2 linked regions of the Halorhodospira halophila SL1 genome follow. The protein of the gene in region 2 interacts with the protein of the main gene of each other region in a pairwise test. Links are inferred from orthologs where the notes say so. Each region holds a gene or a part of one and is shown on either strand. Other genes may lie near its edges.

Evidence for each region. The genes of interacting proteins can lie anywhere in the genome.
Region 1: the proteins of rho (region 2) and nusG interact in binary tests that used the Escherichia coli proteins (3 or more experiments, as listed by UniProt). The link is inferred for Halorhodospira halophila SL1 from one-to-one orthologs.

Annotation. Positions count from the first base shown.
Region 1 is NC_008789.1:940,901-946,249, forward strand. The notes cover bases 1,387-4,227. They hold nusG (transcription termination/antitermination protein NusG), read right to left. Parts: upstream 3,154-4,227; coding sequence 2,620-3,153; downstream 1,387-2,619. Other genes in these bases: rplA (50S ribosomal protein L1), read right to left, coding at 1,409-2,104; rplK (50S ribosomal protein L11), read right to left, coding at 2,108-2,539; secE (preprotein translocase subunit SecE), read right to left, coding at 3,157-3,534; tuf (elongation factor Tu), read right to left, coding at 3,726-4,227. Outside these bases: rplL (50S ribosomal protein L7/L12), read right to left, coding at 150-536; rplJ (50S ribosomal protein L10), read right to left, coding at 601-1,128; more of tuf, read right to left, coding at 4,228-4,916. UniProt on the Escherichia coli protein: Part of the processive rRNA transcription and antitermination complex (rrnTAC). The complex forms an RNA-chaperone ring around the RNA exit tunnel of RNA polymerase (RNAP).
Region 2 is NC_008789.1:2,255,148-2,262,623, reverse strand. The notes cover bases 2,411-5,374. They hold rho (transcription termination factor Rho), read left to right. Parts: upstream 2,411-3,244; coding sequence 3,245-4,504; downstream 4,505-5,374. Other genes in these bases: HHAL_RS10370 (LPP20 family lipoprotein), read left to right, coding at 5,287-5,374; HHAL_RS10375 (hypothetical protein), read left to right, coding at 4,504-5,193; trxA (thioredoxin TrxA), read left to right, coding at 2,812-3,138; HHAL_RS10390 (hypothetical protein), read left to right, coding at 2,411-2,609. Also shown: HHAL_RS10405 (acetate/propionate family kinase), read left to right, coding at 1-668; ADP compounds hydrolase NudE, read left to right, coding at 734-1,288; 3'(2'),5'-bisphosphate nucleotidase CysQ, read left to right, coding at 1,317-2,141; more of HHAL_RS10390, read left to right, coding at 2,226-2,410; more of HHAL_RS10370, read left to right, coding at 5,375-5,880; HHAL_RS10365 (hypothetical protein), read left to right, coding at 5,893-6,093; HHAL_RS10360 (hypothetical protein), read left to right, coding at 6,105-7,476. UniProt on the Escherichia coli protein: Facilitates transcription termination by a mechanism that involves Rho binding to the nascent RNA, activation of Rho's RNA-dependent ATPase activity, and release of the mRNA from the DNA template.

The DNA of each region.
Region 1 (5,349 bases), 1.3 Mb from region 2 along the record:
AAGGGACCGCACCGGGCGTAACGTTGCCTTGTCAGGCGACCCGCGCGGTCTCCGCGTCATTCGGTGGTGCAGTATCAACAGGCGAAGGCCGGCGGCCTCTTGGCCGCCAGCCCGCGCTTACATCCGCTTGGACGGTTGCTCGGTCCAGCTCACTTGAGCTCGACGCTCGCCCCCGCCTCTTCCAGCTTGGCCTTGATGTCGTCGGCCTCTTCCTTCGAGGCGCCTTCCTTGATCGGCGCCGGGCAGCCCTCGACGACCTCCTTCGCCTCCTTCAGGCCCAGGCCGGTCACGCCGCGCACGGCCTTGATGACGCCGACCTTGTTGTCGCCGTGGGAGCTGAGGATCACGTCGAACTCGGTCTGCTCCTCGGCGGCGCCGCCCTCGTCGCCGCCGCCGCCGCCGGCAGCCGGCGCCGCAGCCACGGCGGCAGCCGCGGTGACACCGAACTTCTCTTCCATCGCCTCGATGAGCTCCACGACCTCCATGACGCTCATGTTGGCAATGGACTCAAGGATCTCGTCTTTCGAAGCGGCCATCTGTGTCTCTCCTATTCAATAATCAGCGAGTGGACCCGCGCGGGTCCGGTGGCGTATGGCGAGGTCAGGCGGCCTCTTTGGCGTCGCGCACGGCAGCCAGGGTCCGAACCAGCTTGCCCGGCACCTCGTTGGTGGTGGTGGCGAGCTTCTGGACCGGGGCACGCATGGTCGCCATGAGCTTCGACAGGGCCTCGTCGCGGGTCGGCAGGCTGGCCAACCGGTCGAGGTGCTCGGGGCCGTAAAGCGTGCCGCCGAACGCCACGTTGCGCACGACCAAGCTCTCGTTCTTCTTGCGGAAGTCGCGCACCAGGCGCGCCGCCGCACCCGGGTCGTCCTGCGAGAACGCCAGCAGGAGCGGCCCGTAGAAGCCTTCGGTCATGCATTCGAACTCGGTGCCGGCAACTGCCCGCCGGGCCAGGGTATTCTTGACCACACGGAGGTAGACGCCCTGCTCACGCGCCTGGGCGCGCAGCTGGTCCATCTCCCCGGCAGTCAGGCCCCGGTACTCGGCGGAGACCGCGGTCAGGGCCTCTTGGGCCACCGCAGCCACCTCCTGCACCATCGCCTTTTTCTGCTCCAGACTCAGTCCCATCGTCTGTCTCCTGGGAAGGTTGATCTCCTCGGAAGTCGCCTCCCGGGAGCCGATGGTGCGAACCCCGGGTTGCGGGGTACGCGAATCGACTCTCTCGAGTCGGCTTCACGGTGGCGAAGTGCAGGCTCCTCGCTTGCGCCACCGTCTACGCAGGCGGGTGTCCCCTTTAAGCCCCGAGGGGCACCGGCGGTCTCGGACGGCTGTCGCTATCAGACAGCCGGGCCGGCGTCCGTGCCGGCCAGGTCCGGCGGGCCGCTACGCGGCCCGCCGAGATTCCGCTTTACACCCCGAGGGTGGCCCTGTCGACGCGGACACCCGCGCCCATCGTCGAGGACACGGTGATGCCCTTGATGTAGACCCCCTTGGAGGTGCTCGGCTTGAGCTTGTTCAGGTCGGCGAGCAGCGCGTCGAGGTTCTCGCGCAGCGCCTGCTCGTCGAAGTTGGCGCGGCCAATGGCGGAGTGGATGACGCCGCCACGGTCGGTGCGGTAGCGCACCTGACCGGCCTTGGCGTTGCGCACGGCACCGGCCACGTCGGCGGAGACGGTACCCGTCTTCGGGTTCGGCATCAGGCCACGCGGGCCGAGGACCGGGCCGAGCTTGCCGACCACACCCATGGCGTCGGGGGAGGCGATGACCACGTCGTAGTCCAGCTCGCCGCCCTGCATGCGCTCGGCCAGGTCGTCCATGCCGACGGCATCGGCACCCTCGGCCTGTGCGGCGTCGGCGTTCTCGCCCTGGGCGAACACGGCGACGCGCATGGACTTGCCGGTGCCGTTGGGCAGGACGGTGGAGCCGCGGACGATCTGATCCGACTTCCGCGGGTCGACGCCGAGGTTGACCGCCACGTCGATGCTCTCCGGGAAACGCGCCGTGGCCAGCTCCTTCACCAGGGCCAGGGCCTCATCCACCGGGTAGGCGTGGTTGCCGTCCACGCGCTCGCGAATCTGCTTCTGCCGCTTGGTCAGCTTGGCCATGGCTTAGACCCCCTCCACGTCGATGCCCATGCTCCGCGCGGTACCGGCGATGGAGCGCACCGCCGCGTCCATATCGGAGGCGTTCAAGTCCGGCCACTTGGTCCGGGCGATTTCCTCGAGCTGGTCGCGCTGGACGGTGCCGACCTTCTTGGTGTTCGGCGTGCCGGAGCCGCCCTTGGCGCCGATAGCCTTGAGCAGAAGGACCGGGGCCGGCGGGGTCTTGGTCACAAAGGTGAAGCTGCGGTCGGAGTAGACCGTGATCACCACCGGGATCGGCAGCCCCCCTTCCATCTCCTGGGTCTGGGCGTTGAACGCCTTACAGAACTCCATGATGTTCAGGCCGTGCTGACCGAGGGCGGGACCCACCGGCGGGCTCGGGTTGGCCTGCCCGGCGGGGACCTGCAGCTTGATGTAGGCTTCGATCTTCTTCGCCATGCTTACGTGCTCCTGTCACGGGTGCGAACGCCGGATGAGGGCTCCCCGTGGGGTGAGACGCGCCGGACGGCGCGCCGCGGTTACGTTTTTTCGACCTGGCTGAACTCGAGCTCGACGGGCGTGGAGCGGCCGAAGATGAGCACTGCCACGCGCAGACGGCTCTTCTCGTAGTTGACCTCTTCCACCGCGCCGTTGAAGTCGGTAAACGGGCCGTCGGTGACCCGCACGATCTCACCGACCTCAAACAGGACCTTGGGCCGCGGCTTCTCGGCGCCCTCGCGGACCCGGCTGAGGATCTGCTCGGCCTCGCGATCCGAGATGGGAGCCGGGCGGTCCGGACGACCACCGATGAACCCCATCACCCGCGGGACCTCTTTGACCAGGTGCCAGGTATCGTCGTCGAGCTCCATCTGCACGAGGACGTAGCCGGGGAAGAACTTGCGCTCGCTCTTGCGCTTCTGCCCCTCGCGCATCTCGACGACCTCCTCGGTGGGCACGAGGATCTCGCCGAACTTGTCTTCCATGCCAGCGCGCCGGATGCGCTCCTGAAGGGAACGCTGAACCTGCTTCTCGAAGCCCGAATAGGCGTGGATTACGTACCAGCGCAGTGCCATGCGTCAGCCTCCGTGGCCGGTGATCATGCCGACCAGCCAAAGCAGCAGCAGGTCCATCAGCCAGAGGAAGATGGCCACAATAATCACCACCGCGGCAACAATCAGCGTCGTTTGCAGGGTCTCCTGCCGGGTGGGCCAGACGACCTTGCGCACCTCCTGCTTGGCGCCCTGGGCGAACGACCAGACGCTGCGCCCCTGTGCAGTGGTAGCGAGGACGGCGACGGCGACGCCGACAACGGCCAACAGACCGGCAACGCGGTAGAGGAGCGGCTCGTCACCGAAGACGTAGAACCCGGCCACGGCCCCGAGCGCGAGGGCGATGGCTACGACCCACTTAACGACGTCAAGCGGGGATTTCGCAGTCTCTGCCTTTGACTTCATGGACCCTGCTACCGAAGCGGTCCGGCGAGCCATGCCCGCCGGACCGCGTCGTGAAGTTGGCAGGCCAGGAGGGACTCGAACCCCCAACCTGCGGTTTTGGAGACCGCTGCTCTGCCAATTGAGCTACTGGCCTAGTGTTTGATGACCTGAGGGTGCGGAGTTATATCATCCACACCCCCGGCTTGGCAAGATCAGTCGAGGATCTTGGAGACGACGCCGGCGCCGACGGTGCGGCCACCCTCGCGAATCGCGAAGCGCAGGCCGTCCTCCATGGCGATCGGGGCGATCAGCTGAACCGTCATCTTGACGTTGTCGCCCGGCATCACCATCTCGGTGCCCTCCGGCAGCGTCACCGTACCCGTGACGTCCGTCGTCCGGAAGTAGAACTGCGGACGGTAGCCGTTGAAGAACGGCGTGTGCCGGCCACCCTCGTCCTTGCTCAGGACGTAGACCTCGGCCTCGAAGTGCGTGTGCGGCGTGATCGACTTCGGCTTGCACAGCACCTGGCCGCGCTCGACGTCGTCGCGCTTGATGCCACGCAGCAGCGCGCCGATGTTATCACCGGCCTCACCCTGGTCGAGCAGCTTGCGGAACATCTCGACGCCGGTGCAGGTCGTCTTGCGCGTGTCGGTGATGCCGACGATCTCGACCTCTTCACCGACCTTGATGACACCGCGCTCGACACGACCGGTCACCACCGTGCCGCGGCCGGAGATGGAGAAGACGTCCTCAATGGGCATGAGGAAGTCGCCATCCACCGGACGCTCCGGCTGCGGGATGTGCGCGTCCATCGCCTCGACGAGCTTGATGATCGCCGGACGCCCCATCTCCGAGTCGTCGCCCTCGAGCGCCTTGAGCGCCGAGCCGGTGACCACCGGGATGTTGTCGCCGTCGAAGTCGTAGTCGCTGAGCAGCTCCCGGACCTCCATCTCGACGAGCTCGAGCAGCTCGGCGTCGTCGACCATGTCGGCCTTGTTCAGGAAGACCACGATCGCCGGGACGCCGACCTGACGGGCGAGCAGGATGTGCTCGCGGGTCTGCGGCATCGGGCCGTCGGCGGCGGAGACCACCAGGATCGAGCCGTCCATCTGCGCCGCGCCGGTGATCATGTTCTTGACGTAGTCGGCGTGACCCGGGCAGTCAACGTGGGCGTAGTGACGGGACTCCGACTCGTACTCCACGTGCGCCGTGGCAATCGTGATGCCGCGGGCGCGCTCCTCCGGCGCGTTGTCGATCTGATCGAACGCACGGGCGTCGCCGCCGTGGGCCTCGGCGAGCACCTTGGTCAGGGCCGCAGTCAGCGTCGTCTTGCCATGGTCGACGTGACCGATGGTGCCGACGTTGATGTGCGGCTTCTTGCGCTCGAACTTTTCCTTGGACATGGACGGCTTCTCCCCGTGTTCGCTGATTTTTTGACAGGGCGGTTTGCGCGTTGCGCCATGAAAATGGAGCCCATAACCGGACTCGAACCGGTGACCTCTTCCTTACCAAGGAAGTGCTCTACCTGCTGAGCTATATGGGCCCGCTAAACGGTTGTGCCGCTTGCGGCGGCCAGCTGCCTGGAGCGGGTGATGGGAATCGAACCCACGTCATCAGCTTGGAAGGCTGAGGTTCTACCACTGAACTACACCCGCAGAACCCAAACCTGTTCGTTCGTATTCCACTGCCCCGCCCGCCGGCGCGGCGCTGCTTGTCTGGTGGAGGGGGGAGGATTCGAACCTCCGAAGGCTGTGCCAGCAGATTTACAGTCTGCCCCCGTTGGCCGCTTGGGTACCCCTCCGGATACAGGATGCGAAATTATGCAGATCGATTCGG
Region 2 (7,476 bases):
AGCAGCGCGGCGTGCTGCGCTACGGCTTCCACGGGCTCTCCTACGAGTTCATCGCCGCCCGCCTGCCAGAATACGATCCGGACGCCGCGAACGGGTGCACCGTGGTCGCCCACCTGGGTGCCGGCGCCAGCCTCTGCGCCCTGGATCAGGGGCGTAGCGTGGCTACCACCATGGGCTTCACCGCCCTCGACGGCCTGCCCATGGGGCAGCGCTGCGGCAACATCGACCCCGGGGTGATCCTGTACCTGCTGCAGCAGGAGGGCATGACGCCGGCCGAGATCGAGCGCCTCCTCTACCGGGAGTCGGGCCTTCTGGGCGTCTCCGGGGTCTCCGCGGACATGCGCGTGCTCCTCGACAGCGACGACCCGGCCGCCGCCGAGGCCATCGACCTCTTCTGCCACCGCGCGCTGCGCGAGATCGGCGGCCTGGCTGCAGTGCTCGGCGGGCTCGACGCCGTGGTCTTCACCGCCGGGATCGGCGAGCACGCTGCCCCGGTGCGCCAGCGCATCCTTGAGGGGTTGGGCTGGCTCGGTCTGGAACTCGACGACGCCGCCAACGCGGCCGACGGGCCGCGGATCACGACGCCGGGCAGCGCGGTCAACGCCTGGGTCATCCCCACCGACGAGGAGCGGGTCATCGCCGCTCACGCCGCACGGCTGGTGCCCTGAAACGGCGCTCGCCGCCGTCGGGGCGGCATATGTACAATGTCCGGACGCTGAGAAAGGCAGGCCCGATGAGCGATCGCTACCCGGAGACGCTCCACCGCAGCACCGTCGCCCGCTCGCGGCTGTTCCGCATCGAGGCGGTGGGGCTGCGCTTTGGCAACGGCGTCGAGGTGGAGTACGAGCGCCTGGGCGGGAGCGCAGCTGGGGCGGTGCTGGTCGTCCCGGTTACGGCCCGCGGCGAGGTGCTGCTCATCCGCGAGTACGCCGCCGGCACCGAGTGCTACGAACTGGGGCTGCCCAAGGGGCGCGTGGAACCCGGCGAGGATCCGCTGCGCGCCGCCAACCGCGAGCTCATGGAGGAGGTCGGCTACGGCGCCGAGGCGCTCACCGTGCTGCGCAGTGTCACCCTGGCGCCGGCCTACTTCAGCCACCGCACCCAGCTCATCCTCGCCGAGGGTCTCTTCGAGCACCGCCTGCCCGGCGACGAGCCGGAGCCCATCGAGGTGGTGCCCTGGCCTCTGGGGGAACTGGAACGCCTCCTCGGCCAGTCCGATCTGACCGAGGCACGCTCGATCACCGCGCTTTATCTGGCGCGGGATCATCTGGCAGGGCGCGCGGCGTAACCCGCGCCGGAACAACACGGAAGGGATCATGGCAGAGCAACCGTGGCAGCACTGGCTGGAGCCGGTGCGGGAGATCGCCGAGCAGGCCGGCGAACGCATCATGGCCGTCTACCGTACCGCCGATTTCGAGGTGGAGGCCAAGGCGGACGACAGCCCGCTGACCCGGGCCGACCAGGCCGCCCACGACGCCATCAAGGCCGGGCTTACCGCGCTGACCCCCGATCTGCCCCAGCTCTCCGAGGAGGGCGAGGACATCGATCCTGCCGAACGGCAGGCGTGGCGGCAGTACTGGCTGATCGACCCGCTGGACGGAACCCGGGAGTTCATCAAGCGCAACGGCGAGTTCACCGTCAACATCGCCCTGGTGGTCGATGGTCGGCCGGTGCTCGGTGTGGTCCACGCCCCGGACCTGGGGGTGACCTGGGCGGCGACGGCCGGCGTAGACGCCTGGCGCGAGGCCGGCGGCCAGCGCCACAGCATCCGCACGCGCGCCGCCGCGTCGCCGCTGACCGCCGTCGTCAGTCGCTCCCACCGCGAGGCAGCGGTGGCCGATATCCTCGCCCGCCTCGGGGACTACCGCGAGCTTTCGGTGGGCAGTTCGCTGAAGATCTGCCGCATCGCCGAGGGCGAGGCCGATCTCTACCCGCGCTTCGGGCCCACCTGCGAGTGGGATACCGGGGCCGCGCAGTGCGTGCTGGAGGTCGCCGGCGGTTGCCTGATGGACGTCGGCGGCGAGCCGCTGCGCTACAACACCGGTGCCTCGCTGCTCAACCCGGACTTCATCGCCGTGGGCGACCCGGCCTACGACTGGGCGCGGGTCACCGACGGGCTCCCCTGGGAGGCGCGGCGCTAGGCCGCCAGTCGGGCACTTGTGATTGTGGAGTCTCACCCGCATCATTAGGGGAGAGCAGGTTGTTCCGCAGCGGAGGTAACCCCAGTGGCCGAGTCCATGGCCCCCCTCGAAGAGGTTGAAGCGCAGCTGACCCGCATCAGCCACTGCATCGCCGAGGCCGTGGCGGCGGTGTGCAGCGATCCCGGTGCGTCGCCGGTACTGCGGGCGGTGTTCGAGGAGCTGCTGCGCAAGAGCGAGGCCACCCTCAACTGCGTCGAGTGCCAGCGCCTGTGCTGCTTCCGCGCCCGGGTGATCGAACTCGAGCAGGCGGCGGATTCGGCGCGGGCGGCGGCCATCGCCGACGAGGGTGCCGGCGAGCAGACCCAGGAGCGGATCCTCGCTGCCCACGACGCCCTGCGCGATCTCAAGGAGGTGGCGCAGCGCGGCCTGCGCTGCTGCGAGGCCCTCGGCGCGTGCCAGCGCAGTTGACACGCCGGCCCAGGGCCGCTATTTTCCGTTCTACTACATCAGCGCGTCGCGCGCCGGCTCCTGGGGCAGCGCAGCGCCCAATCCCGCACTCGGCCCCCTTGTCGGGATCCTCGGTTCCAATCAACGAGCAGTTTCCAATTATCCGAGCCCCGTGCAGCGGCTCCGCCCATATCGACGCAATCGAACCTGGAGGTCTTCTACCGTGAGCGACGCAATCGTGCACGCCACCGACCAGAATTTCGAGCAGGAAGTGCTTCAAGCCAGCGTGCCCGTGCTGGTGGACTACTGGGCCGAGTGGTGTGGGCCCTGCAAGATGATCGGCCCCATCCTCGAAGAGATCGCCGCCGATTACGGCGACCGCCTCAAGGTCGTCAAGCTGAATATCGACGAGAACCCCGAGACCCCGCCGAAGTACGGCATCCGCGGGATCCCCACGCTGATGCTGTTCAAGGGCGGCAACGTCGAGGCCACCAAGGTCGGCGCCCTGTCCAAGTCCCAGCTGACCGCGTTCATCGACAGCAACCTGTAGAACAACTGCCGCAGCGCCGCCCCCGGCTTGAGTCCCGCGCCATCGCGCCCCTGCGGACGGCCGGCGGGCCGGCGCCCCCGTGACCCTCCCCACGCCGAAGCGAACCATGAATCTCACCGAGCTCAAGAGAAAGCCAGCCACCGAACTCCTGGAGATCGCCCAGTCCATGGGCATCGAGGGCACTGCCCGCTCCCGGAAGCAGGACATCATCTTCGCCATCCTCAAGGCTCATGCCAAGAACGGCGATTCCATCTACGGCGACGGCGTCCTCGAGATCCTCCAGGACGGCTTCGGCTTCCTGCGCTCCGCGGATGCCTCGTACATGGCCGGGCCGGACGATATCTACGTCTCGCCCAGCCAGATCCGCCGGTTCGCACTGCGCACCGGCGACACCATCACCGGCAAGATCCGCCCCCCGAAGGACGGCGAGCGCTACTTCGCCCTGCTCAAGGTCGACCAGATCAACTTCGAGCCGCCGGAGGCGGCCAAGAACAAGGTCCTCTTCGAGAACCTCACTCCGCTGTTCACCCGCGATCGCATGCGCATGGAGCGGGGCAACGGCTCCACCGAGGACCTCACCGCCCGGGTCATTGACCTGGTGGCGCCTATCGGCAAGGGCCAGCGCGGGCTGATCGTCTCGCCCCCGAAGGCCGGCAAGACGATGATGCTCCAGAACGTCGCCCAGAGCATCACCTACAACTACCCGGAGTGCTACCTCATCGTCCTGCTCATCGACGAGCGGCCCGAGGAGGTCACTGAGTTCGCCCGCTCGGTGCTCAGCGCCGAGACGGTCTCCTCGACCTTCGACGAGCCGGCCTCGCGCCACGTCCAGGTCGCCGAGATGGTCATCGAGAAGGCCAAGCGCCTGGTCGAGCACAAGAAGGACGTGGTCATCCTGCTCGACTCCGTCACCCGCCTGGCGCGCGCCTATAATACGGTGGTGCCGTCGTCCGGTAAGGTGCTCACCGGGGGCGTGGATGCCAACGCCCTGCACCGGCCCAAGCGCTTCTTCGGTGCCGCGCGCAACGTCGAAGAGGGCGGCAGCCTCACCATCCTGGCCACCGCCCTGGTCGAGACCGGCTCGCGCATGGACGAGGTGATCTACGAGGAGTTCAAGGGCACCGGCAACATGGAGCTGCACATGGACCGGAAGATCGCCGAGAAGCGCATCTACCCGGCCATCCACCTGAACCGCTCTGGGACCCGGCGCGAGGAACTCCTGATGACCCCCGAGGAGCTGCAGAAGACCTGGATCCTGCGCAAGCTCCTGCACAACATGGACGAGGTGGCCGCCATCGAGTTCCTCCTCGACAAGCTCAAGGACACCAAGACCAACACCGAGTTCTTCGAGGCCATGAAACGCTGATGAGCCATCCCCTCCGTCGTGCCCGGGCCGCCCTGATCGCCGCCGTGGCGACGGTGGCGGCCGGGCCGGCGATGGGCCACGGCTATCAGGGCGAGCGCGGCTACGACGTCGACCTGCGGGTGACCGGCGAGCACTACCAGACCGACCTCGACTACGGGGATCGCACCGTCGAGCACCGCACCAGTCGCCTCGGCTTCCAGCTCTTCGAAGTGGGCAACCCGCAGATCCAGCCCGGCCTCTTCGGCGGCTGGCTGCGCTCGCGGGTGGACGACCCCGGTGATCCCGTCGCCGATGCCACCCGCCTCAGCGGCTACTACATCGGCGCCGGGGTGCGCTCCCACCTGTTCCACCGCGAGCCGGTGAGCCTCCTCGGCGAGGTCCGCTACACCTGGCACGACGTCGACGGCAGCCGCGGCGATACCGAGATCGAGCGCGAGTGGACCGAGCTGCAGGCGCGACTCGGGCCCATGGTGCGTGTCGGCCCGGTGCGCTGGACCGTGGGCGGGTACGTCAGCGTCATCGACGGGGATCAGTACGTGGACGGCCGCCGCGAGGGCTTCGAGCACGACCGGCTCAGCGGCGCCTACACCCAGCTCGACGTCATGGTCGATCGCACCGGCTACGTCGGCCTGCACGCCGATACCGGGGGCAACGCCGGCGTGCACATGGTCTTCGGTCGCATCTTCTAGCCCCGGGATACCCTGGTACGCAGCAGGGGTGAAAGGGGCTATAGTAGAAGCGGTGGAGGACACCCACGACGCGGCTTCGATCCTGGAGGACCCATGCCCTTGAACCGTCTCTCTGCGCCGCTGCTGGCGGCCGCCGCGGCCCTGGCCCTGATCGGCTGCAGCACCACCCCCGACGACGCCCCCGACCCCACCGATGCGGAGGCCGAGGAGCGGCTGGGCCTGCCGGGCTGGTACGTCCAGCGCGACACGCCGGAGGAGTCCATGGTGGTCTACGGCTTCGGCGTCTCCCAGGCCGAGCCGGACTACCCGGATCAGATGCGCCGACAGGCGCGTACCAATGCCGCCGCCGAGATTGCCGAGCAGTTGACCCAGACCATCCAGGCGCTCAACAGTGAGTACTTCGACCGTCAGGATCTGGGCCGGGACGAGGAGGGGGCGCGAACCCGGCAGCAGCTCCAGCAGAGCACCGAGCAGTGGATCGACCAGACCCTGGTCGGGGTGCAGGTCAAGCGCACCGACGTCACCGACGACGGGCGCTGGGTGGTGATGTCCCAGTACGACCTGGAGCAGGACTTCGACGCCTACTTCCGGGCCATCGGTGCCGATGACGACGGCGGCCTGCGCTCCGATCTGCGCGGCGCCGCCGAGGATCACCTCGAGCAGCTGCGCAATCGGGTCAATCGGTAAGGAGGGTCGGTTATGCCCCGCGGCTGGACGCTGCTGATCCCGCTGCTTGGCGCCTTCCTGCTCGGGGGCTGTGCCGAACGGGTGGAACGCGGTGCCGAGCGGGCCGCCGAGCGCGCCCTGGAGGAGGCCGAGACCCGCGAGGAGCGGGAGCAGGCCGAGCGGGATCTGGAACGGGCCCGGGACGAGCACCGCGACCGCATGCAGCAGCAGTGACCGAGGCCCGTATGCGGGGTAGCCCGTGCTGTCGCCACGCCGCGCTGCTGCTCGCCGCGGCGCTGGGTCTGGGCGGCGGAGGCTGCGCGCTCCTCGGCGAGCGCTACCCCGACGCCGCCGAATTGCGCGAGCAGGGGCGGGCGGAGGCGGAATCCGGCTACACCTACGGCCACGGCACCGGCGAGACCCCCGAGGAGGCCCGGCAGTCGGCGCTCTACGAGATCGCAGGGGAGGTGGTCACCGCGGTGCGCGGCGAGCAGCGCGAGGTCTTCCGCAGCCTGCAGCGCCGGGGTGAGGTCGACGGCGGCGAGGTCGAGCGTGCCACCGAGGTCGAGCTGACCGCCACCGTCGCCTCGGTGAGCCACGTGGCCCTCGAAGGGGCGCGGGTGGTGGCCGAGCAGCGGGTGGCGGGAGGCTGGTACGTCCGGGTCCGCCTCTCGGATCAACGCATGGCGCAGCTGCGCGCGCAGGCCCGGCGCAACGCCCCGGCCATGGCGCAGTTCGAACTGACCGAGGCGGTGCCCGAGGACCGGCCGGGGCAGCGCTTCGCGCGGGCGGCGCGGGGCCTGCAGACCGTAACGCGCACCGGCGTCGGCGACCAGCGGCTCTATAGCCACCGCCTGGGCGAGACCACCTTCGCCGCCTACTTCGAGGAGACGGCCCGGCAGGCCGCCGCGCAGCTTCAAGTGATCCCGGTGGTGGCCGACGACGAAGTGCGCTTCGTCGCCGTAGACCGCCACTCCCTGCGCCCCCAGCCCAACCTCAAGCTGCGCATCGGCGGCATGACGCTGCTCACCGATGACGGCGGCTGGACCGCCGGACGCAGCCTGCGCGGGCTCGGCGACGAGGTCCGCGTCGAAGTGCTCGGCGCCCCGGATCAGCCGGCCCGGCTGCCGGCGCACCTGTGCTGCCTGGTGAGCCCGCGGCGCGACGACGGGGCCGGGGTGGAGCGCGCCGCCCTCTACCTGCACACCGAGCCGAGCGGCGCCGTGGTGCGGGTGGACGGCCGCGACTACGTCACCCCGGCTCGGGTCCCGGTGCGCCCCGGCGAGCGGTACCGCGTCCGCGTCCTGGAGACCGCTGAGCACCGGGGCGATACCGCCACCGTGCGGGTGGATGAGCAGACCCCGGCGGCCTACTTCTCGGTCCGCCTCACCGAGCGCCAGTACGGCCACCTGGACCTGCGCGCCGACGGGCGCCACAGCCTGATCCGTCTCGTGCGTCACGACCATCAGGAAGCCGGCGCCATCCGCCGCCCCGCCGAGGCCGGGGCGTACACGGTGCGCATCACCCGTGACGACCCCGATTACCAGGATATCGTCGATGAGCTGGTGCTGCGCCCGGACGAGCGCATCCAGCGCCAGTACACCGAGCCCCGCTACC